Regions from separate parts of the Marinobacter sp. Arc7-DN-1 genome, predicted to be linked through region 1. Evidence: predicted binding sites of a transcription regulator. Region 1 holds the regulator's gene; each other region holds the start of a gene.
What was found. The regulator sigma-54, encoded in region 1, starts transcription at its own class of promoters, with help from an activator protein. The targets are predictions, from matches to a motif close to ANTGGCATNNANNTTGCTNT.
Positions count from the first base shown of each region.

Region 2: a site for sigma-54 is predicted at 3,980-3,999, ahead of D0851_RS20440 (PEP-CTERM sorting domain-containing protein). Genes of this name have one in related genera too.
Region 3: a site for sigma-54 is predicted at 2,557-2,576, ahead of flhA (flagellar biosynthesis protein FlhA). Genes of this name have one in related genera too.

Region 1 covers NZ_CP031848.1:1,241,142-1,248,205, reverse strand. The annotation lists gene mgtE (magnesium transporter) at 38-1,399, opposite strand; gene D0851_RS05820 (HPr family phosphocarrier protein) at 1,544-1,813, opposite strand; gene rapZ (RNase adapter RapZ) at 1,821-2,705, opposite strand; gene ptsN (PTS IIA-like nitrogen regulatory protein PtsN) at 2,733-3,203, opposite strand; gene hpf (ribosome hibernation promoting factor) at 3,290-3,598, opposite strand; gene D0851_RS05800 (RNA polymerase factor sigma-54) at 3,700-5,220, opposite strand; gene lptB (LPS export ABC transporter ATP-binding protein) at 5,417-6,142, opposite strand; gene lptA (lipopolysaccharide transport periplasmic protein LptA) at 6,120-6,686, opposite strand; gene lptC (LPS export ABC transporter periplasmic protein LptC) at 6,670-7,064, opposite strand, start outside.
Region 2 covers NZ_CP031848.1:688,330-695,393, reverse strand. The annotation lists gene D0851_RS03230 (PEP-CTERM/exosortase system-associated acyltransferase) at 1-1, opposite strand, end outside; gene D0851_RS03225 (FAD-binding oxidoreductase) at 119-1,747, opposite strand; gene prpD (2-methylcitrate dehydratase) at 2,414-3,898, shown strand; gene D0851_RS20440 (PEP-CTERM sorting domain-containing protein) at 4,047-4,772, shown strand; gene D0851_RS03210 (TIGR03013 family XrtA/PEP-CTERM system glycosyltransferase) at 4,963-6,375, shown strand; gene D0851_RS03205 (XrtA/PEP-CTERM system exopolysaccharide export protein) at 6,435-7,064, shown strand, end outside.
Region 3 covers NZ_CP031848.1:1,029,344-1,036,407, forward strand. The annotation lists gene flhF (flagellar biosynthesis protein FlhF) at 1-234, opposite strand, end outside; gene flhA (flagellar biosynthesis protein FlhA) at 295-2,475, opposite strand; gene upp (uracil phosphoribosyltransferase) at 2,694-3,332, shown strand; gene D0851_RS04795 (uracil-xanthine permease family protein) at 3,335-4,591, shown strand; gene D0851_RS04800 (class I SAM-dependent methyltransferase) at 4,572-5,426, shown strand; gene flhB (flagellar biosynthesis protein FlhB) at 5,785-6,921, opposite strand; gene fliR (flagellar biosynthetic protein FliR) at 6,987-7,064, opposite strand, start outside.

The sequences.
Region 1 (7,064 bases):
TCAGATGAAAGCTTTCATCTGACCCCATGTTCTCCTATCAGGCGTAGAAAATGGTCGCCAGGCCAAGAAAGGCCATGAATCCAACCACATCCGTCACGGTTGTCAGTATCACGCTACCAGCTAGGGCCGGGTCGATATTACGCGATTTGAGAAACAGCGGCAGCACCGTGCCCACCAGTGCCGCTGCAACAAGATTGATCACCAGGGCGGCGGCAATGATGGCTCCAATCAGCACCTCCTGGAACCAGAGCATGGCAGCACCTGCGACCACCGCCGCCCAGAGCAGCCCGTTAATTATGCCGGAGAGAAACTCCCGGCTCAGCAGCCAGCCAACGTTGGCGCCGCTGATCTGCCCGACGGCCATGCCCCGGATGACCAGGGTCAGGGTCTGGCTGCCGGCAATGCCGCCCATGCTGGCAACGATCGGCATCAGTACCGCAAGCGCCACCACCTTGGCGATGGTGTCCTCAAACAGACCGATCACTGCGGATGCCGTAAGCGCGGTAATCAGGTTAATCCCGAGCCATACCGCCCGGCGGCGCGTGGTTTTCCAGACCGGAGCAAAGGTATCTTCGTCTTCATCCAGGCCGGCCATACTCATCAGCGAGTGATCCGCATCCTCACGGATAACGTCAACCACGTCATCGATGGTGATCCGGCCCAGCAACCGGCCCTCGTCGTTCACCACCGGCGCCGAGATCAGATCATAGCGCTCGAACAGTGTCGCGACCTTGGTGTCGGAGAGGCTAACGGGAATTGGCTCGATGTCGGTGTCCATGACTTCCCGCACGGTCGCGGCAGGGTTGGACACCAGCATCTTGGTGATCGGCAGCATGCCGATGAATTCATCGCGCCGGCTGACCACAATCAGGCTATCGGTCATTGGTGGCAAGGTACGGTGCCGGCGAAGGTAACGAAGAACAACGTCAATGCTGATGTCCGGGCGCACCGTGATGGTGTCCGTGTTCATCAGGCCGCCAGCGGTGTCCTCCGGGTAGGAAAGGACCTCTTCCACACGTTGGCGGTCCTGCTCGTCCATGGTGTCCAGAACTTCCTGGATCACCGTGTCCGGCAGTTGCTGCAGCAAGTCGGCCAGATCGTCCGACTCGAAATCCTCGATAATGTCCGCCAGTTCCTGGGCGTTCAGCTGGCTCAGGAAATAACTGCGAATATCGTCGCTCAGGTACTGGAGGACTTCCCCTTCCAGCTGCTTGTCGACCAGGTTCCACAACAGGGCACGCTGCCGGGGCGGCGAAGATTCCAGCAGGTGAGCAATGTCGCTGGGACTCAGGCCACCGTTCAGGATGCGTGCAACCTGCTTCAGTGCGCCGCTGTCCAGGGCTTCACTCAGGGAGCGAAGGCGCTGGCGGGCCTGGCTTTTTTCCAGAATATCGGTCATGAATCACCCAGCATCAGAAAACGCCTTTATTATAGCGGAGTTAGCCGTTATCGGTGAGTGCGAGTTGCAGGAGATCAAACCGGGGTCAGATGAAAACGGGGTCAGATGAACTTTCATCTGACCCCGTTTTCATCTGACCCCGTTTTAACCGCCCTCGCCAAAATAATCGTTGATGAGTTCGACCAGCGCATCAATGGCCTGCTCCTCGTCGGGTCCTTCAGCAATGAGCTCAACATCCGTACCTTTGCTGGCGGCCAGCATCATCACTTGCATGATGTTTTTGGCGTCCACATCCCGGCCCTTGCCAGCAATTCTCACGCTGCTGTCGAATTCGGAGGCTGTGGCAACCAGCTTGGCGGTGGCACGGGCGTGCAACCCCAGTTTGTTGATAATGGTAATCGGGCGGCGAATCATGGGCTGATCAGATCTCTTCCCGTGTCTGCAAATGTGGCAGCTCGGTGTGGCGCACCTGGACGTTGTTGTAGCGCTGCCGGAAGTACTCGCCCAGCTGCTCGCACACATACACAGAGCGGTGCTGGCCTCCGGTACAGCCGATGGAGATGGTCATGTAGCTGCGGTTGCTGTCCGCGAAGGAGGGTAACCAGGTGTCCAGGAAAGCCTTGAGGTCATCGATCATCTTTCGGCTCGCCGGTTCCTTTTCAAGAAATTCGATCACCGGCTGATCGGTGCCCACATACTTCCGAAGGCTGGTATCCCAGTAAGGGTTAGGCAGACACCGAACGTCGAAGACATAGTCCGAATCCAGCGGTACACCGTGCTTGAAGCCAAACGACTGGAACAGCAGGGCCAGTTCCTGCTCCTTCCTGCCGACAACCCGCTGCTTCACCATATCCCGGAGTTCGTACATGGACATGCCGGTGGTGTTCACATACAGGTCGGAGAGCTTGGACAGCGGTTCAAGAAGCTTCTTTTCACTGGTGATGGCTTCCCGCAGCGAGGTCTTGTCATCGCTCAGGGGGTGCTTTCGGCGAGTCGCGTGGAAACGCTGCAGCAGGGACTGTTCGTCGGCATCCAGGAAGATGATCTCAACGGTCACCCCTGTTTCCTGGAGGCGGCGGTAGATCTCTTCGAAGTTGGCCAGTTCTCCGGAAAGGTTACGGGCGTCAATGCTCACGGCCATCTTGCCGAGGCGGCCCGGTTTTGTCTGGCTGGCGGCTTCCCGGGTAAGGGGGAAAAGCAGGCCGATCGGGAGGTTGTCTATGCAATAGAAGCCCAGATCTTCCAGAACATGAAGTGCGGTACTCTTGCCCGATCCGGACCTGCCACTGACGATAATCAGCTTCATGACCACGTACCTCCACTGCAATGAATGTCATCCGCTTGAGGCGGTCATGCGCTCGTACAGGGTGCTGGCGTCCTCGCATTGCCGCAGGCGATCACAGAACGACCGCTCATTGAATTTTTCCGCCAGCTGGCTGAGCAGTTCCAGGTGTTCGCTGGTGGCCTCCTTGGGCACGACCAGGGCGAAGATCAGATCTACCGGCTGATTGTCGATGGCGTCGAACTCGACGCTTTCTTCCAGCGTCATCAGTACGCCCACCACATGATCCAGGCCTTCCAGGCGGCAGTGCGGGATGGCAATTCCCTGGCCAATACCGGTGCTGCCCAGACGCTCCCGTGAGATCAGGTTATTGAATATCTGGGTTTCGCTGAGCGTATTGTCCTGGAGGTTTATCTGCTCGGCAATAAACTCCAGAGCCCGCTTCTTGCTGGATGCCGACACCCGACAGAGGGTGAGCTCCGGTGCAAGTATGTTGTCTATGGTCAGGGATGTGTCGCTCATGGATCGACTGCATTTCCGTTAAAAAAAGGCTGCGACACGTCAGCCGTGTCGCAGCTCGATTGGATGACTTGCATGAAAACAGCCAGTTAGCGAGAGCCGTTTCCGTGCATCCGGTCTACATTCTTTTCCTTGTGTTTGAGAATCTGGCGGTCCAGCTTGTCGATCAGGACATCGATGGCTGCGTACATATCCTCATTTTCTGCCTTTGCGTGAATCTCACCACCAACCACGTGCAGCGTGGCTTCCGCAATCTGGCGCACCTTCTCCACTTCCAGGGTTACCTGGCAGTTGCTGATGTGGTCAAAGTGACGCTCGAGCTTCTGGAACTTCTCTGAAACATAATCCTTCAGTGCGGGAGTCAGTTCTACGTGATGGCCTGAAATATTGAGTTGCATAGGCGTCTCCTGTTGTCATCGTTCCGGCTCCCGGGAGCCGGTCTGGGTGCTGGCGCATTGTGCGCCGGCAAATAGTACGTTGCGCCCGGACCCCGGGGTGTTCAGACCAGCCGCTTGCGTTCGTTCGAAGGCGGAATGTGCATGGCCTCCCGGTACTTGGCAACGGTGCGTCGCGCAACCTTGATTCCCTGTTCTCCTAGCATGGCTGCAATTTTACTGTCGCTCAACGGCTTTTTGGGCGTTTCCGCGGCAATCAGCTTTTTGATCATCGCGCGGATCGCCGTGGAAGAACATTCACCGCCTTCGTCAGTGCTGACATGGCTGGAGAAGAAATATTTCAGCTCGAAAATTCCCCGGGGGGTGTGCATGTATTTCTGGGTGGTGACCCGGGAAATCGTGGACTCATGCATCTCAACCGCCTGGGCGATATCAGAGAGGATCAGCGGTTTCATGGCTTCTTCACCCTGATCCAGGAATCCTTGCTGGTGCTCGACAATACGGGTCGCCACTTTCAGCAGGGTTTCATTGCGGCTCTGCAGGCTCTTGATAAACCATTTCGCCTCCTGCAACTGATCCCGCAGGTAGGTGTTGTCGGCACTGCTGTCCGCACGCCTTATAAGAGAAGCATAGCTGGCATTGACGCGGATGCGCGGGGCAATTTCCGGATTCAGTTCAACGCGCCAGCGGCCGTTGTGCTTGCGAACGATCACATCCGGAATTACGTAGTCAGGTTCGGTGCGGTCAATCACGTCACCGGGGCGGGGATTCAGGCCGGTAATCAGGGCCAGTACATCCCGCAGCTGGTCTTCTTTCAGGCGGCTGCGGCGTAGCAGTTGGGCATAGTCGCGGTTGCCGAGCAGATTGATGTAATGGGTGATGACCAGGCGAGCCTGGGCCAGCCAGGGCGTTTCCGGCGGCAGCTGGTTGAGCTGGATCAGCAGGCATTCCTGCAGGTCCCGGGCGAACACGCCGGGAGGATCAAAATGCTGCAGCCGGTGAAGGACCGCCTCGACTTCATCCAGCTCAAGGGGGTCTTCTTCGTTTTCATCCAGCAACCCGGCATGAATCTCTTCCAGCGGACTGGTCAGATAGCCGCGTTCATCCACTGCGTCCATCAAAGCGTGGGCAATGGCCTGGTCCCGTTCGCTCATCGGGGTCAGGTTCAGTTGCCATTCCAGGTGATCCTGAAGCGTGTCAGTGGGGGAGTTGCGGGTCTCGAAATCGTGATCGTTTTCGTCATCGTTACGGGCGGCCGATGCCGGTGCGGACTGGTAGATATCGTCCCAGGCGGTGTCGACCGGGAGATCGTCCGGGATATTATCCGGGATTTCGTTTTCCGAGGACCAGTCCGGACCGTTTTCGGTTTCATCCCAGTCGGGTGAAGGTTCGGGAACTGTCTCAGCGGCGGACTCGGTGGCATTGGCCTCCCGTTCGTCATTCCCGGTGTCGGTCTCCGGCTGATCCTCATCCTCGGACGTCTCCAGCATGGGGTTGGATTCCAGGGCCTGCTGGACTTCCTGCTGAAGGTCGAGAGTGGAAAGCTGTAGAAGCCGGATCGCCTGTTGCAGCTGGGGTGTCATGGTCAGGCTCTGACCCAGCTTTAACTGTAAGGAGGCTTTCATTACCATGGTTCAGGATCCGTCACTCATCAGCGCTTGGTGTCGTAGGTAGTGAAAAATTCTTTATATGTCGGTTACTTGCCTTGGCCCTGTATTACCCTAGCAAGTTCTTTGCCGAGTTTACTTGCTACAGATCATCAAAACAATCCGGGGGTCAGATGAAAAGTTCATCTGACCCCAATTTCATCTGACCCCAATTTCACAGTCGGAACTCATCGCCCAGATACACTTCCTTCACCTGCTGGTTGGCCAGAATGGCCTCGGCATTACCGGAGGCGATGATGTGGCCACCGGAAACGATGTAGGCATTCTCACAGATGTCCAGGGTCTCACGCACGTTGTGGTCGGTAATCAACACACCAATGCCCTTGTCCCGAAGATGCCGGATGATGTGTTTGATATCGCTCACGGAAATGGGGTCGACACCGGCGAACGGCTCATCCAGGAGGATGAAGGCCGGCTCCATCGCCAGGGCCCTGGCAATTTCCACACGCCGGCGCTCGCCGCCGGACAGGGCCATGCCCATGCTGTCACGAATGTGGGTAATGTGGAATTCTTCGAGCAATTCTTCCACCTTCTTTCCCCGCTCCGCCTTACCCAGACCCTTGCGGGTTTCCAGAATGGCCATGATGTTGTCGCGCACCGACAGTTTGCGGAATACCGAGGCTTCCTGGGGCAGGTAACCGATGCCCTGACGCGCCCGGCCGTGCATGGGCAGATGAGTGATGTCGCGGCTGTCGATGGTGATCCGGCCGCAGTCGGCGGGAACCAGCCCCACAATCATGTAAAAGCAGGTGGTTTTACCGGCGCCATTGGGGCCCAGCAGACCAACAATTTCCCCGCTGCGGATTTCCAGGGAAACGTCGATCACCACTTTTTTCTGTTTATAACTCTTTGCCAGATTACTGGCTCTCAGAACTGCCATCGGATTCCTGTCTGTCAGTGCGTCTGTCAGTGCTGCGTGGCTGAATCACCATTTCTACCCGGCCGGATCCTTCACCGGTATCGGCGCCGCCTTGGGCAGTTACGACCCGGCGGACGGTATCATAATGGATGACATCGCCCCGGAACAGGTTGCCATTCTGTTCGATGACCGCTTGCCGTTCAAAGATCAGACGCTGGTCAGTGGCCGACCAGGTAATATTCAGCGCCCTGGCGTCGGTTTCACCTTCGCCCTCACGGGTTGGCTGGCGGTAACGGGCCGGGCTTCCGAAGGCTTCAATCCGGTTCAGGCCGTTTTCGTCGCGGTACAGAACCACACGCTCCGCGCTCAGATGGGTCTCGCCCTGTTCCAGCTCTACATCGCCGGTGTAGGTGGCGATACCCTGGCCGTCGTCGAGGCGGGCGTTGTCTGCGGTTACCTTGATGGGAATATCAGAATCAAGCTCGAAAGCTGCCGCCGGCCCGGCCATGGCGACGGTCAGCAGGGCAGCCATCAGGCCCCGGTATCGGTTAGTTTCCGGTTTCATAGTGTCCTTCCACCTGGGAGTTCAGTTCCAGAATCCGCTCGTCGATCCACGCTTTCATGCCTGTGGCACGAGTGGTGCCTGTCACGTCGCGTATCTCTACGGGTGCGTCTGTGTATGCCAGGCCCCGGTCGTTGTCCAGGGTCAGGGTTGGTGTTGTCAGGGTGGTGTCCCGACCGCCAACACGTCGGAGTACCCGGACCTTGCCGGTCAGGTAAAGCAGGTTTTCATTTTGCAGGAGGCTGCCATTTTCGGCTTCCACAATCCAGGGCAGACTGTCGGCGCCCCCGGTACCGCTGTAGAGCTCGGCTCTCGGCGATTCCAGGGTGGCCAGGTTGCCTTCCTCGAACTGCTCTATCCGCGGGCTGGTAAAACTGACCT
Region 2 (7,064 bases), 550 kb from region 1:
TTTTCAGGTCCTCATGTTTTCCCGTTCAGGGAGCTGTTTTGACGATAGTCCATGGAGAAAAAGCGCCGTCTTAACTTCCACTGGCGGCGTACAACGGGTGTATCGAGGTTACAGCCCATCAGACCTCGGAACGCTTGATCCTGGGCACGTAACGTCCGGGCGCCAGGATGAAATTGGGGTCGACTGCAGCTTTCAGTTGACTGGCCAGCCTGGAGAAAGCAGAGTCACTGGTATTCAGGGTGCTCATCGCGTCGATGTTGAGGCGGTAGGGCAGGAAGCCTTCTTTCTGCCCCGCTTCATACAGGGCGCGATAGCAGTCGTTGGCCCGTGCTGTCGCATTCTCGTCCCTGCGATCAAAGAGCAGGGGAACGGTAGAGTCGAAGCAGCGATCGTTTACTGTCGTCAATGTAATTAACGGATTGACACCGTACTGCGGGCAAATTCGTTCAATCATATTGATGTAGCGGCGAACGTCTTTTCCCCGTATCGGAACCAGCGGCGCGAACCATATGAGCCCACAGCCATCCCGTGCGGGGTTTTTGGGCTGCCCAGTCTCGGGCAGGGTGCCTGAGCGCCAATAGGCCAGCGCCAGCGCGACATCGTTGGGGGTGCCATGCATGATTTCCAGCGCGCCGGAGAGGGTATCCGCCATGCCCTTAACCCGTGCAGCCAGCCTGCCGGGTAGCACGCGGGCAATAGTCCGCGCCAGGTCAACTTTTCGCTGGTTGATAAAAACGAGACGGTCGGTTACCGGGCCCAGAAGCCGCCGTAGCGTGCGTCGGGCCGCTCGGGCTACCTCCTTTGAGGCATAAATCGCACCAACCCCGCTCCAGGCAGGAACGCCATGACTGTTGGCGAGACGTTCAACTTCGTGAGCAGGCAGAACACCGTCAATGGCCCTGTCTTCAGGGAAGGGTGTCATCATCGAGAGCATGCGTTGGCTGTTGAGCAGGTTAATCGCCACAACCGAACCGCCGAGCGCTCGCAACACCGCCCTGACGGTGGGCACCAGCGCTTCCAGTTTGGCGTCGTCCTTCGTGGAAAAGAAAAACGCCGTCACGGTGTCGGGAGCCGGCGCAAGGGCGATGGTCATATTCACAACCACTCCGAAATTCCCCTGGCTGAAGAGCCCATCGAGATAAGGGCCGAGGCCCCATTTGAAAAGCCCGTCCACTTCCGCACCGCCAAGTTCGCTGAGCGGCGTCCGGTAAAGGGTGCCGTCGGGCAGGATCGCTTCTATCTTTGTCACCGCTGCAAAATGGTCAGTAATCGGCGTGATGCCGTAACCCCGCTCAAGCGCATTGCCAAGAATGCTGCAGGTGGGGCCCGCGCCGGTTACCGGAACGAGATAATTGCCATCATGGTGATCAAGGAAGTCCCTCAGGGCGCCCTGGGTTACGCCGGGCCCAACAGTGACAACGCCCATGTCGGGATCAAAATCGGAAATACGGTCAAGCCGGCTCAGATCAAGGATGACGCAGCCGTCTTCAACCGGATTGGCACTACCGTAGCCCCAGTTATTGCCCGTGCTTACGGGATAAACCGCAACTTGCCAGCGTTGCGCAACCTGAAGAACCGCTGCGACCTGCTCCTGGTTCTCAGGGCGGAGCACCGCCGGAATTGAGCGCTTCGCTCCTGTTGTGGAGGCGCCAAACTCTGCTGCGTCAGCCGCAACGACTCCGGATTCACCCAGAATAGTGGCCCATTCGTCAATTGCAGATTCGGTAGCGGTGCGATTCACTGGCATTTCCATGGTTTATCGATGACTTCTATGAATGCTTCGTTAAAGTTTGCTAATGGGTTGTTCATTAATTGCGCAGAGATTATAGGCGAGATAAGGTCGGCAAAACCATGTTGTACCATTACGGCTTTGAAAACGATTTACTTTAAAGAACTGAAGTGCAAACAAACAGTTGAAGTGAAATTAGAGAAATACGGCGGGGATCTGGTTATTAAAAAAAATTAATTAAGGTTGGGTTATGTCCTGATAACAAATAGTAAGATAATGATTTATATATAAATTTTAGCTGCCCGGTCAAGCAGGTGTAGTTAATGTTAACAGATATATAAAGTTAACAGGTATTTGAAAGAGTGTGTAAATATTGTGTTACAACCGCCGCCATTCTGGCTGTCAGTTTTATTTACATATTTGGTGGAGGAGTATAATACGAATTTAATAGGGTGCTTTTTCAAGCTCCTACTAATGAAGGCTCGCTGGTTTCGGTTTGAGCAGAAGAAGGTTTGAGCAGAAGAAAGAGCCAGGCCTGATTGGCAAGCCAAGTCCGGGTACTGGAAGTGAGAAGTGAATGGTGCCCGGCACTTCTTTCCTTTTGCTGTCCTTTGGATCTTGGGCCTCAGTGCCGGGTGCGCTAATCTGTGACTGAAGGGCACCAAAATCAGAGGAGTCACTGCCATGTCAGCAACATTCGATCTCAACGAACGCCCCGACTACGACCAGCTCATACAGACCATCGCCGATTACACCCTCGGCTACCGGATAAAAAGCAAAGAAGCCTGGAACACGGCCCGAAACTGCCTGATGGACACATTGGGCTGCGGCCTGCTGGCCCTTCGGTTCCCCGAATGCACAAAACACCTCGGCCCGCTCGTCGAGGGTACAGTAGTCCCCCACGGCGCCCGTGTTCCCGGAACCTCCTTCCGGCTGGATCCGGTGAAAGCGGCCTGGGATATTGGCTGCATCATCCGCTGGCTGGACTACAACGACACCTGGCTTGCCGCCGAATGGGGTCATCCGTCTGACAACCTGGGGGGTATACTTGCGGTCGCTGATCATCTTTCCCAGAAAAAAGTGGCGGAAGGCAAAGAACCGCTGACCATGAAGGACGTGCTCGAAGCCATGATCATGGCCCATGAAATCCAGGGTGTGCTGGCGCTCGAAAATTCCTTCAACCGGGTAGGGCTGGACCATGTGGTGCTGGTCAAAGTGGCATCCACCGCCGTCACCGCAAAACTGATGGGTGCCAACCGGGAGCAATTGCTGTCGGCCCTGTCCCACGCCTGGGTAGACGGCCAGTCATTACGAACCTACCGCCACGCGCCCAATGCCGGCTCCAGGAAATCCTGGGCAGCAGGGGATGCCACGTCCCGCGCCGTACGATTGGCAGACATCGCCATGCGAGGGGAGATGGGTATTCCGAGCGCACTGACAGCCCCTCAATGGGGCTTCTATGACGTGCTGTTCAGCAAGACCAACAAAGATCAGAAGCTGAAGCCCGAGGATAAGCGCCAGTTTTCTTTGCCCCAGGAATTGGGCTCCTACGTGATGGAGAACATCCTGTTCAAGATCTCCTTCCCGGCGGAGTTCCACGCCCAGACAGCGGCGGAAGCGGCAGTAACCCTGCACCCCCAGGTCAAAGACCGGCTCGACGAGATAGACCGGATTGTCATCACCACCCACGAATCCGCCATCCGCATCATCTCCAAGCAGGGCAGGCTTGCGAACGCGGCGGACAGGGATCACTGCCTGCAGTACATGGCGGCAGTGCCGCTGATCTTTGGGAGCCTCACCGCGGAACACTACGAAGACAGCTTCCACGAAGCCAATCCGGTTATCGACCAGATTCGGGAAAAAATGGAAGTGGTGGAAGACGAAAGGTATACCCGCGAGTATCTGGAAGAGGACAAGCGCTCCATTGCCAACGCCATTCAGGTGTTCTTCAACGATGGCAGCACCACCGACAAGGTCGCAGTCGAGTATCCCATCGGCCACCGTCGCCGCAGAAAGGAAGGGATTCCGCTATTGGAAGACAAATTCAACAACAACCTCGCCACCCGGTTCCCTGGCCAGCGCTGTGATCGGATCTACCAGCTCTGCAAGGATCAGAAGGCGCTGGAAGGCACGCCAGTGCATGAGTTTGTCGCACTTTTTGTGATCTGAATATGAAACAGTGGGTGTCAGTTTAATTTACAGCGGGGGAGGTGCGTTTTCATACGTCACTGAAAAATAATCAATTAATATTATGGCACAAACCGTGCATTCAGTACTCCAGTGAAAGCGAATTACATCAGGTGAATGGAGTACTGATATGAACAAGGTAACAATCATTATTGCAACCGGACTGCTCTTTGGCGCCTGCTCCGGGGTTTCCGCGGTGCCCATTCTCTCCGTCAGCCCCCAGGGCGGAACCGCCGCTGGCCAGGCCGAAAGCGACTTCCTGGCAACCCTGAGCGGCGGCTACCTCACCGAAACGTTCGACGATAACACCTTTTACAACCCTGGCGATCAGTCAGTTTCCATTAACTCCCAGGTTGGTGTTGGCAGCTTTACCAGCGCGTCGCCGGGTTCGGGCGGCCTTTGCGACAGCGGCGGTTACGACTGCACCCAAGGCCTCGCTGTTCTTGACGCGGGCACAACGCCTTTCAGCGGGCGCTATTCCGTGTCTGGTGACAACTGGCTGGACAGCATGGACGCCAGGGAAATGAGTATCTCGCCGGCTGCGGGTTACAACGCCATGGGGCTCTACATGACGGATCCTAATGATTCAGGTGGCCGGTTTTCCATTGGCGGCGTGGACTTCAATTTTAGCGACATCTTCGGAACAGCTTTGGGTAACGGCAGGATTTTCTATATCTCCATTTTCGACACGGCTGGCCTTGGAAGCGTGTCGATCTTTTCCAACAGCCCGAATGACGGCTACGGCCTGGACAACGTAACCGTCGGCACCGTTGCAGTCCCGGAACCCGGCACCCTGGCGCTGTTCGGTCTTGGTCTCGTCGGACTTATTCTCGCTCGCATGCGCAAGAAGTCGTAACGCCAGATACAGGGGAAACTGACAACTCGGAAGCCCTGCGTTGTCAGTTTCCTTTACACTAAAAGGGACCTGTTTTGCTTACCGCCAATTGCAGTTACAGAAATTTACAGTACACTGCTGTTCATATAACGCTGTATGTAAACGCACTGGATGCGTTGTTTCATTGTTGTGAGCAGCAAAAGGAGTTGGCGTGGCCCACGTCAGATTGTTCAGACATTACATCCATCTTCCGTATCTCATCCTCGGCCTGATTGACTTTTTGCTGCTGGCCTTTGCCTTCGCCCTGACCGTATTTTTTCGCTACTTCGGCGATCTTTCCTTCTTCCTTGAAAACCTGCGTTTTTTGTTGCCATCCGCGGTTGTTTTTTCGGCAATGAACCTTTTGGTGATGGTGGCGCTTGGTGTTCACCAGTCCCACCTGGAGGAGGGCATGTCGGGCATGATGCTTCGCACCATCATGGCGTTGATTGTCAGCATTCCTTTAAGCGGTTTCGCCTACCTGCTGGCTGCGGATTGGCTGTGGTACCTCGGCGCAAGTGGTGTTTTGACAACAGGGTCTGTATTCGGCTTTTTCCTGATCGGCATCGCGCGCTCAATCTTTTTCGACACTGTGGGCAAGGACGCCTTCAAGCGAAAGGTGCTGGTCTTGGGCGCTGGCTTCCGCGCCAGGCAGATTCACGAAGACCTTAAAACGCCATTGAACCGCAAAGGCTTCATCCTGGTGGGCTTTATCCCTCTGCCGGACGAGCCGGTTGAGATCAGCGAAGACTACTTGCTGAACATTCCCACTACACTTCACCAGTTCATCATCAAGCATCCGGTCAGTGAAATCGTGGTGGCCGTGGACGATCGGCGCAAAGGCCTGCCCATGGAAGACCTGTTGGAATGTAAGATGGAAGGCGTAAAGATTGTCGATGGCGCCAGCTTCTATGAGCGGGAGTCCAGAAAAGTGGCGCTGGAAATGGTCACTCGCGGCTGGTTGGTGTTTTCCGATGGTTTTACCGTCTCGTCCGTCTTCGGATTTGGTAAACGGTCACTGGATATCCTGGCAGCAACAATGCTCCTGCTCGTGAGTTTGCCGTTGATGATCCTTTCCGTCATGGCCATAAAAATAGAAGATGGCTTCAGGGCGCCGGCGCTTTACAGCCAGGAACGGGTGGGGCTCAACGGCAGGGTCTTCAAAGTGTACAAATTTCGCTCCATGGTTACCGATGCGGAGAGACATGGAGCGGTCTGGGCCAGCAAAAACGACACCCGGGTAACCCGGGTGGGCGAGGTTATCCGAAAACTACGGATCGACGAACTGCCACAAATCTTCAACGTGCTGAACGGTACCATGGCCTTCGTCGGCCCACGCCCGGAACGCCCGGTGTTCGTGGAGCAGTTGTCCGAAAAGATACCGTTCTACAGAGAGCGCCTTCGTGTCAAACCGGGTTTGACTGGCTGGGCTCAGCTTTGTTTTGCCTATGCAGATAATGAAGAGGATACGCGGGAAAAACTTCGTTACGACCTCTATTACATCAAGAATCAAAGCCTGTTGCTGGATTTATTGATTATAATTCAGACAGTAGAAGTGGTATTGTTCAAGAAAGGATCAAGGTAGTTTCGGGACTTGCTCTCCCCGAGACATGGAAGCAGAAACGGAATCAGAGAGGAATGACAATGTCATCGAAGAATTCATTACAGGGATTGTTGGTGTCCCTCATGGCGGTAGCGTTTGTCACGGGTTGTGCCGGGCCTCAGCCATCGTCGCAAGAAGCCATAAACGAAGCCCTCAGTATGCAGACCTCAACGGGTGTTGACGAGTACGTGCTCGGCCCAACGGATGCAATCCAGATCTCGGTCTGGCGTAATGCGGATCTCAGTATCAACGTTGCCGTGCGGCCGGACGGCCGGGTATCCATGCCACTCATTGGTGATCTGATGGCCACCGGTAAGACCCCGGAACAGCTTGCCAGCGAAATCGAGCAGGGACTGACAAACTATATCCGCGAACCTCAGGTAACTGTTGTGGTTACGTCAATGGGCAGCTACGAGTTTAGCGACCGGGTGCGGGTAACCGGCGCGGTCAATCAGCCCATTTCCGTACCCCACAGGTCCGGAATGACGGTCCTGGACATGGTGCTGAGCGCAGGCGGTGCAAATCCCTTTGCCAAACTTAATGATTCCATGCTGTACCGCTTATCGGGCAATAGGGTGGTAGCTATCCCGGTACGGCTCGGCGACATTCTGGACAAGGGCGATATATCCACCAATTACCGTATGCGGCCCGGAGATATCCTCACCGTTCCG
Region 3 (7,064 bases), 210 kb from region 1:
ACGACGGTGCTGGTCCGCCTGCATTTCAGCCAGGCGGGAGCCGTTAGTGGCTTCCTGCGCCTGGTCACCCAATCGCTGACGCGCCATGTTTTCGTCGTAGTCCAGCGCCGTCACTATTTCGACGCCGCCGTCTACCCGGCGGTTTGAAAGAATTACGGCGTCTGGCCCCATCTGTTCACTGACCTGTTTCAGCGCCTCTGCCATGGTCCTGGCAAAAAACCGTTTTACTTTCATGATGCCTCTTCCTCCACCGGCAACGCCGTGCCGGCGCCGTCCGCTCTGTCATCCGCGCCGTTACTGGCCAACGGACGCCACGATCGTGATCTGTTTGTTATCCGGTATTTCCTGGTACGAGAGCACATGCAAACGCTCTACCCCGTAGCTGGCGAATTTCGCCAGTACCGGCCGCAGGGGCCCGGAAACCAGCAAAATGGCTGGCTTACCCAGCATTTCCTGCCGCTGGACGCTCTCCTGAAGGGAGCGCTGGAGCTTTTCAACCATATTCGGCTCCAGGACCAGGCCAATGTCTTCCTGTCCGCCGGATTGTTGACTCTGCTGAAAAGATTTTAGCAATAACTGTTCCAGATCCGGATCCAGGGTAATCACCGGTATCTCCGCCTCATTGCCGCAGATGCTCTGCACGATCATCCGCCGCAACGACTGACGGGCAACGGTAGTCAGCAACTTTGGATCCTGGCTCTTCGGATGGACATTGACGATAGCCTCGGCAATGGAGCGCATGTCCCGGATCGGCACTTCTTCCCGGAGCAGGTTTTGCAGCACCTTGAGAAGCAGACTGATGGAAACGGTGGTCGGTACCAGCTCCTCGGCGAGTTTCGGTGAAATCTTCTCCAACTGGTCCAGCCACTGCTGAACTTCCTCGTGGCCCAACAATTCATGGGCGTGCTTCTGCAGCACCTGATTCAGGTGAGTAGCCACGACCGTGCTGGCGTCCACAACCGTATAGCCGAGAGTCTGGGCCTGATCCTTGCGGTCCGGTTCGATCCAGCTGGCATCCAGGCCGAAGGCCGGGTCCTTGCCCTCAATGCCTTCAATTTTTCCGAATACCTGACCCGGATCGATAGCCAACTCCCGGTCGGGGTGAATCTCAGCCTCGGCGATGGTCACACCCATCAGCGTGATGCGGTAGACGTTGGGCATCAGATCGAGATTGTCGCGAATGTGAACCGAAGGCATCAGAAAGCCCAGATCCTGGGACAGCTTTTTTCGCACGCCCTTGATGCGGCTGAGCAGTTGGCCACCCTGGGACTTGTCCACCAGCGGAATAAGCCGATACCCCACCTCCAGGCCCACGATGTCCACAGTGGCCACATCGTCCCAGCCCAACTCTTTGGTTTCGCCCGGCGCCGGCAGTTGACGACCCTGGTCGGAGCCGGCGTCACCGCCCGGCGGAAGATCGCGGCCAGCCGGTCGAGGCGCGCCCCCGGCCCCACTCCGTCCCGGGAATACGCCCTCTTCTTCTATCGTCTGGCGCTGATGTTTCCAGATATACCAGGCGGCACCGCCGGCCAGGGTACCCAGCCCCAGGAAGGCCACATGGGGCATACCGGGAATCAGGCCAAGAATGATCAGGATGGCTGCGGCAATTGAGAGTGCCTTGGGCGCGCTGAACATCTGCTGCAAAATCTGCCCGCCCATGTCCTGGCTGGAAGTAACCCGGGTAACCATGATGGCGGCGGAGGTAGACAGCAGCAGCGACGGGATCTGCGCCACCAGACCATCACCGATGGTCAGCAGCGCATAGCGCTCCATGGCCAGGCCGAAATCCAGGCCATGCTGGAGCATACCAATGGCGACCCCGCCAATAATATTAATGGCCAGAATCAGCAGGCCGGCAACGGCATCGCCCTTCACGAACTTGGAAGCACCGTCCATGGAGCCGTAGAAGTCGGCTTCCTGGGCAATCTCTGCCCGGCGATGCTTGGCATCATCCTGGTTGATCAGACCGGCGTTCAGGTCGGCGTCGATCGCCATCTGCTTGCCTGGCATGGCATCCAGCGTAAACCGGGCACTTACCTCGGAAACCCGGCCGGCGCCCTTGGTCACCACCAGGAAGTTGATGATCATCAGGATCGCAAAGACCACCAGCCCAACGGCGTAGTTGCCGCCTATCAGCACCGCACCAAAGGACTCGATAACCTTACCCGCGGCATCCCCCCCCTCGTGGCCGTTCAGCAGCACGATCCGGGTAGACGCCACATTCAAAGCCAGGCGCAGCAGCGTCGCCACAAGCAGCACAGTCGGGAAAGAGGCGAACTCCATGGGCCGGAGGGCATAGACACACACCAGCAGGATGACGATCGACAGGGTGATGTTAAAGGTAAAGAACACGTCCAGCAGGAAGGCGGGCATGGGAAGAATCATCATGCCCAGCAACCCCATCAACATGACGGGTACGCCCAGATTGCCCCGCGTCAGGGTTTTGACGTTATTGAGGACCAAAGCTCTGTCCATGCCGGAAACTTCTCCGATTGCCGCGCCTGAAGGCGTTATGAAGGTCGGGATTCTGACGCCGGGACGTCGTTTGAAAGGGTTATGGCAAGATCCGTACCACTCCTGAGGGAATTTCACGCGGAGCAGTGCTCCGCAGCCTGACTCGCCTAGCCAGATACGGTATCCTTGCGCCATTTAATTGAGACACTGAAACCACAATCAGACACACAGGTGACCCCATGCCAATCCACGAGGTAAAACACCCGCTTATCCGCCACAAGCTCGGCCTGATGCGCCGGGCGGATATCAGCACCAAGAATTTTCGTGAGCTGGCGCAGGAAGTCGGTGCCCTGCTGACCTACGAGGCCACCAAGGATTTCAACCTGCAGGAAAAGACCATCGATGGCTGGGCCGGCCCGGTGACGGTGGAACAGATCCACGGCAAGAAAATCACCATTGTTCCGATTCTTCGTGCGGGTCTTGGCATGCTCGACGGCGTACTCAGCCTGATCCCGGTCGCCCGGGTAAGCGTTGTCGGCCAGATCCGCAACGAGGAAACCCTGGAAGCCAGCACCTATCTGGAAAAACTGGTTGGTGAGCTTGACCAGCGCATGGCACTGATTGTCGACCCGATGCTGGCTACCGGCGGCTCCATGATTTCCACCATCGAGCTGCTCAAGAAGGCGGGCAGCACCGAGATCCGGGCCCTGGTTCTGGTCGCCGCTCCAGAGGGTATTGAAAAGGTCCTGGAGAAACACCCGGATGTGTCTGTCTACACGGCCTCAGTTGACGAACGCCTGAACGAGAAAGGCTATATCCTTCCGGGTCTCGGCGATGCCGGCGACAAGATATTCGGCACCAAGCAGAAGGACGTTTGAGCATGCAGGACCCTACCAACGACCCGGTCTGGAAACAGGCGATCGCCGGCTCCCAGATGCTGTTGGTGGCCTTCGGCGCCCTGGTTCTGATGCCACTGATTACCGGGCTGGACCCCAACGTGGCCCTGTTCACGGCCGGCCTTGGCACCCTGATCTTCCACCTGGTCACCGGCGGCCAGATTCCCATCTTCCTGGCCTCCTCCTTCGCCTTTATCGCACCGGTTATTGCCTCCAAGGGCCGGTTTGGCATGGAAGAAACCCTCGGCGGCCTGATGGCTGCGGGTATCCTCTACATTATCCTGAGCGGGCTGATTCGCCTGAGGGGCACCGGGTTTGTACGCCGTCTTTTGCCTCCGGTCGTTATCGGCCCGGTGATCATGACCATCGGCCTTGGCCTGGCGCCGGTCGCCGTTCACATGGCGTCGGGCCGCACCGGTGATGGCGCCACCCAACTGATCCCGTACAACACCGCCATCTGGATCGCCATGATTTCCCTGGCGGTGACCATCATCATGTCGGTCTGGGCCCAGGGCATCTTCCGGCTGATCCCGATCATGTTCGGCGTTATTACCGGTTACCTCCTCTCCGCCTTCGCGGGCATCGTCGATACCACACCGATTCAGGAAGCGGCCTGGTTTGCCGTCCCCAACTTTGTTGCGCCGGCGTTCAGCTGGGGTGCTGTTCTGTTCATGATTCCGGTCGCCATCGCCCCGGCCATCGAACACATCGGCGACGTACTGGCCATCGGCAATGTCACCCGCAAGAATTACCTGGAAAAGCCCGGCCTTCACCGCACCCTGCTGGGTGACGGCCTGGCCACCAGCGCCGCTTCCCTGCTCGGCGGACCGCCTAACACGACCTACTCGGAAGTCACCGGCGCGGTCATGCTGACCCGGAACTTCAACCCGAAGGTGATGTGGTGGGCCGCCTGCATTGCTATTGTCCTGGCCTTCATGGGCAAGTTCGGCGCAGCCCTGCAGACCATCCCGGTGCCGGTCATGGGTGGCATCCTGTGCCTGCTGTTCGGTTCCATCGCCGTGGTTGGCCTTAACACACTGATCCGCCATCAGGTGGACCTGTCACAGTCCCGCAACCTGGTTATCGTGGGTGTCACCCTGGTGTTCGGTATTGGCGGCATGGTTCTGGGGAACCTGGAAGGCATTTCGCTGAGCGCGGTGGTTGCCATCACCCTGAACCTGGTGCTGCCCGGCAGCCACGAGGCCTGGGGAAGAGCCATTTATGAGCAGAAGACCGACTGACAGCTCCGGCATCAGTTTCACTGCCCTTTATACCGGCGCCGTCTGGCACCGGCACGGGCTGTCGGACGACACCCTGGCCACCGGGAAGGGTCGCTGGCTGTACCGCCTGATGACACCGTTCGAGGCCGTCAGCAAGGCAGCGGTTGGCGGCAACATCCGGACGTTCCTGCTCCAGCGCCACCTGATCATTGATCACCTGATTGACCGCGCCATTACCGAACGGGGCATTACCCAGGTTCTGGAAATCGCCTGCGGCATGTCACCCCGCGGCATCCGCCTCCGGCATAGGCACCCCCTGATCCACATGGTCGAAGCCGACCTGCCGGACATGGCCGGCCGCAAAGCGCTGCGGCTTCTGGCCACCAACCGGCTGGGCGACCATCATCAGGTTACTCCCATCGATATCCTCGCGGACCACGGTGAATACCAACTGGAAACGGTGATCGACCGCGTGTTCGACAACACCCGGCCGGTGATCATCATCACCGAAGGCCTCACCAGCTATTTTTCACTGGCGACCATCACCGACTTCTGGCGCCGCCTGTCCACCGCCATGGCCAGACGCCCCGGCTCCGTTTACCTGTCCGAAAGCTACTACCAACCCAGCCAGCCACTGCTGAACACCACCCTCAAAGCCCTCGGCAGCCTGCTCGGGGCCGCCACCCGCAGCCAGGTCAGCTTTCACTTCCAGACCGACGACCAGGCCCGGGAGCATTTCCTGTCCTGTGGTTTCACCTCGGCCACGGTTCACGATCCCCGGTCCTGGTATGGGGTTCTGCCGATACCCGAAAGCCGCGGGGAGCCGATGGTTCGGGTTATTGAGGCTAGCTGCTGAGTTCGTTGTTCTGGGATTCTGGTAGCCTGCTGAGTTTTGGAGTTTGCGGAGGTACGGGCACCCCTCCCAAAAACCGCTACGAGCACGTCCATGTGCGCTTGGTTCCGGCCATCCCTGGCCTCCAACATTTTTGGGAGGGGTGCCCGTACCTCCGCTATCCAAGCCCAGTAATATATCAACAATGTCGATGGAACTTGATTGGAGACCAGGCGTTGCGGAACAACCGGATGTATTGAATCAGGCGAAACTGTAGTAAGCCTCAGGAATGATGCCCAAACATCTTTGGGCGATATCGATGGGCTTGAAAAGGCCGCCCACAACCACGCAACCTCCAACCCTGAAAGGCTGGGAAACCAGGCTAAACATCCCGCCGCAAATCCGAAGGAATCGGAAAATCAGGCATACCAGGCTTAGGCCCACGCCCCTTGCGGAACTGCCGCAACTGGAACACATAGGCAAGAACCTGTGCGATAGCCATATAAAGGCCATCGGGAATCTCCTCGCCAATCTCGGTGTTGTGGTAAACCGCCCGGGTCAGCGGGGGCGTGCGCAGGATTTCGACTGTGTTCTCGCGGGCGATTTCCATGATCTTGAAGGCAATCTCGTCGGCACCCTTGGCCACCACCATGGGCGCGGCCATGGCCTCCTGGTCGTATTTCAGGGCGACTGCGTAGTGGGTCGGGTTGGTGATCACCACGTCTGCCGTGGGCACGTCCTGCATCATCCGGCGCTGGGCCATCTCGCGCTGGAGCTGGCGAATCTTGCCCTTGACCTCCGGCTTGCCCTCGGTGTCCTTATACTCGTCCTTCACTTCCTGCTTGGTCATCCGGAGTTTTTTCTGGTGATCGAAGATCTGGAAAGGCACGTCAATCACCGCAATGATGATGGTGGCGCAGGACAACAGGAAGAAACTCCAGCCCAGGGTCCAGAGCACGTGCTCCATCGCCGGTACCACCGGCTCTTCGGCAATGCTGAGCAGATCCTCGGTGCGCAGGTTGAGGATCAGGATGGCTAAAGCCATGACCACGCCGACTTTGGCAATGGCTTTGACCAGTTCAATCAGGGAGCGCATGGAGAACATGCGACCCAGGCCCTTGATGGGGTCCATGCGATTGAGTTTTGGCGCTACGGCTTTGCCGCTGATCAGCAAACCGCCGATGCCTATGGAGCCGAATACGGCGGCAATCAGGAGCATGACCAGGATGGGTGCGAGCGCCCAGGCGGCTTCCTTGACGGAAGCCAGCAGCTGGACGCTCATGTGCCGGGTGTCGAAAATGGCGGAGCGTTCAATAACGAAGCTGTCGTGCATGATGGCTTCCAGTGAGGCGCCGAGGCTGGTGCCGAACATGAGCAGGCCGCCGGCGCCGGCCAGGAGAACGGCCATGGTGGCCAGTTCCTTGGAGCGGGGGGTCTGGCCCTCCTCCTTGGCTTTTTCCAGCCTTCGGGGGGTGGCCTCTTCCGTTTTTTCCTGACTGTTGTCGTTTTCTTCGGCCATTCTCTGGATCCAACTTTCTGAGTTGCGGTCGGGGGTGATAAATTCCCGTAACAAGTTGAACTTGGTCAGGGCTGCCCTTGCAACCCCCGCATGAAGTCAAAGGTCTCCCTCGTGTACTGATCAAAGTGTGGCAGAAAATTGGC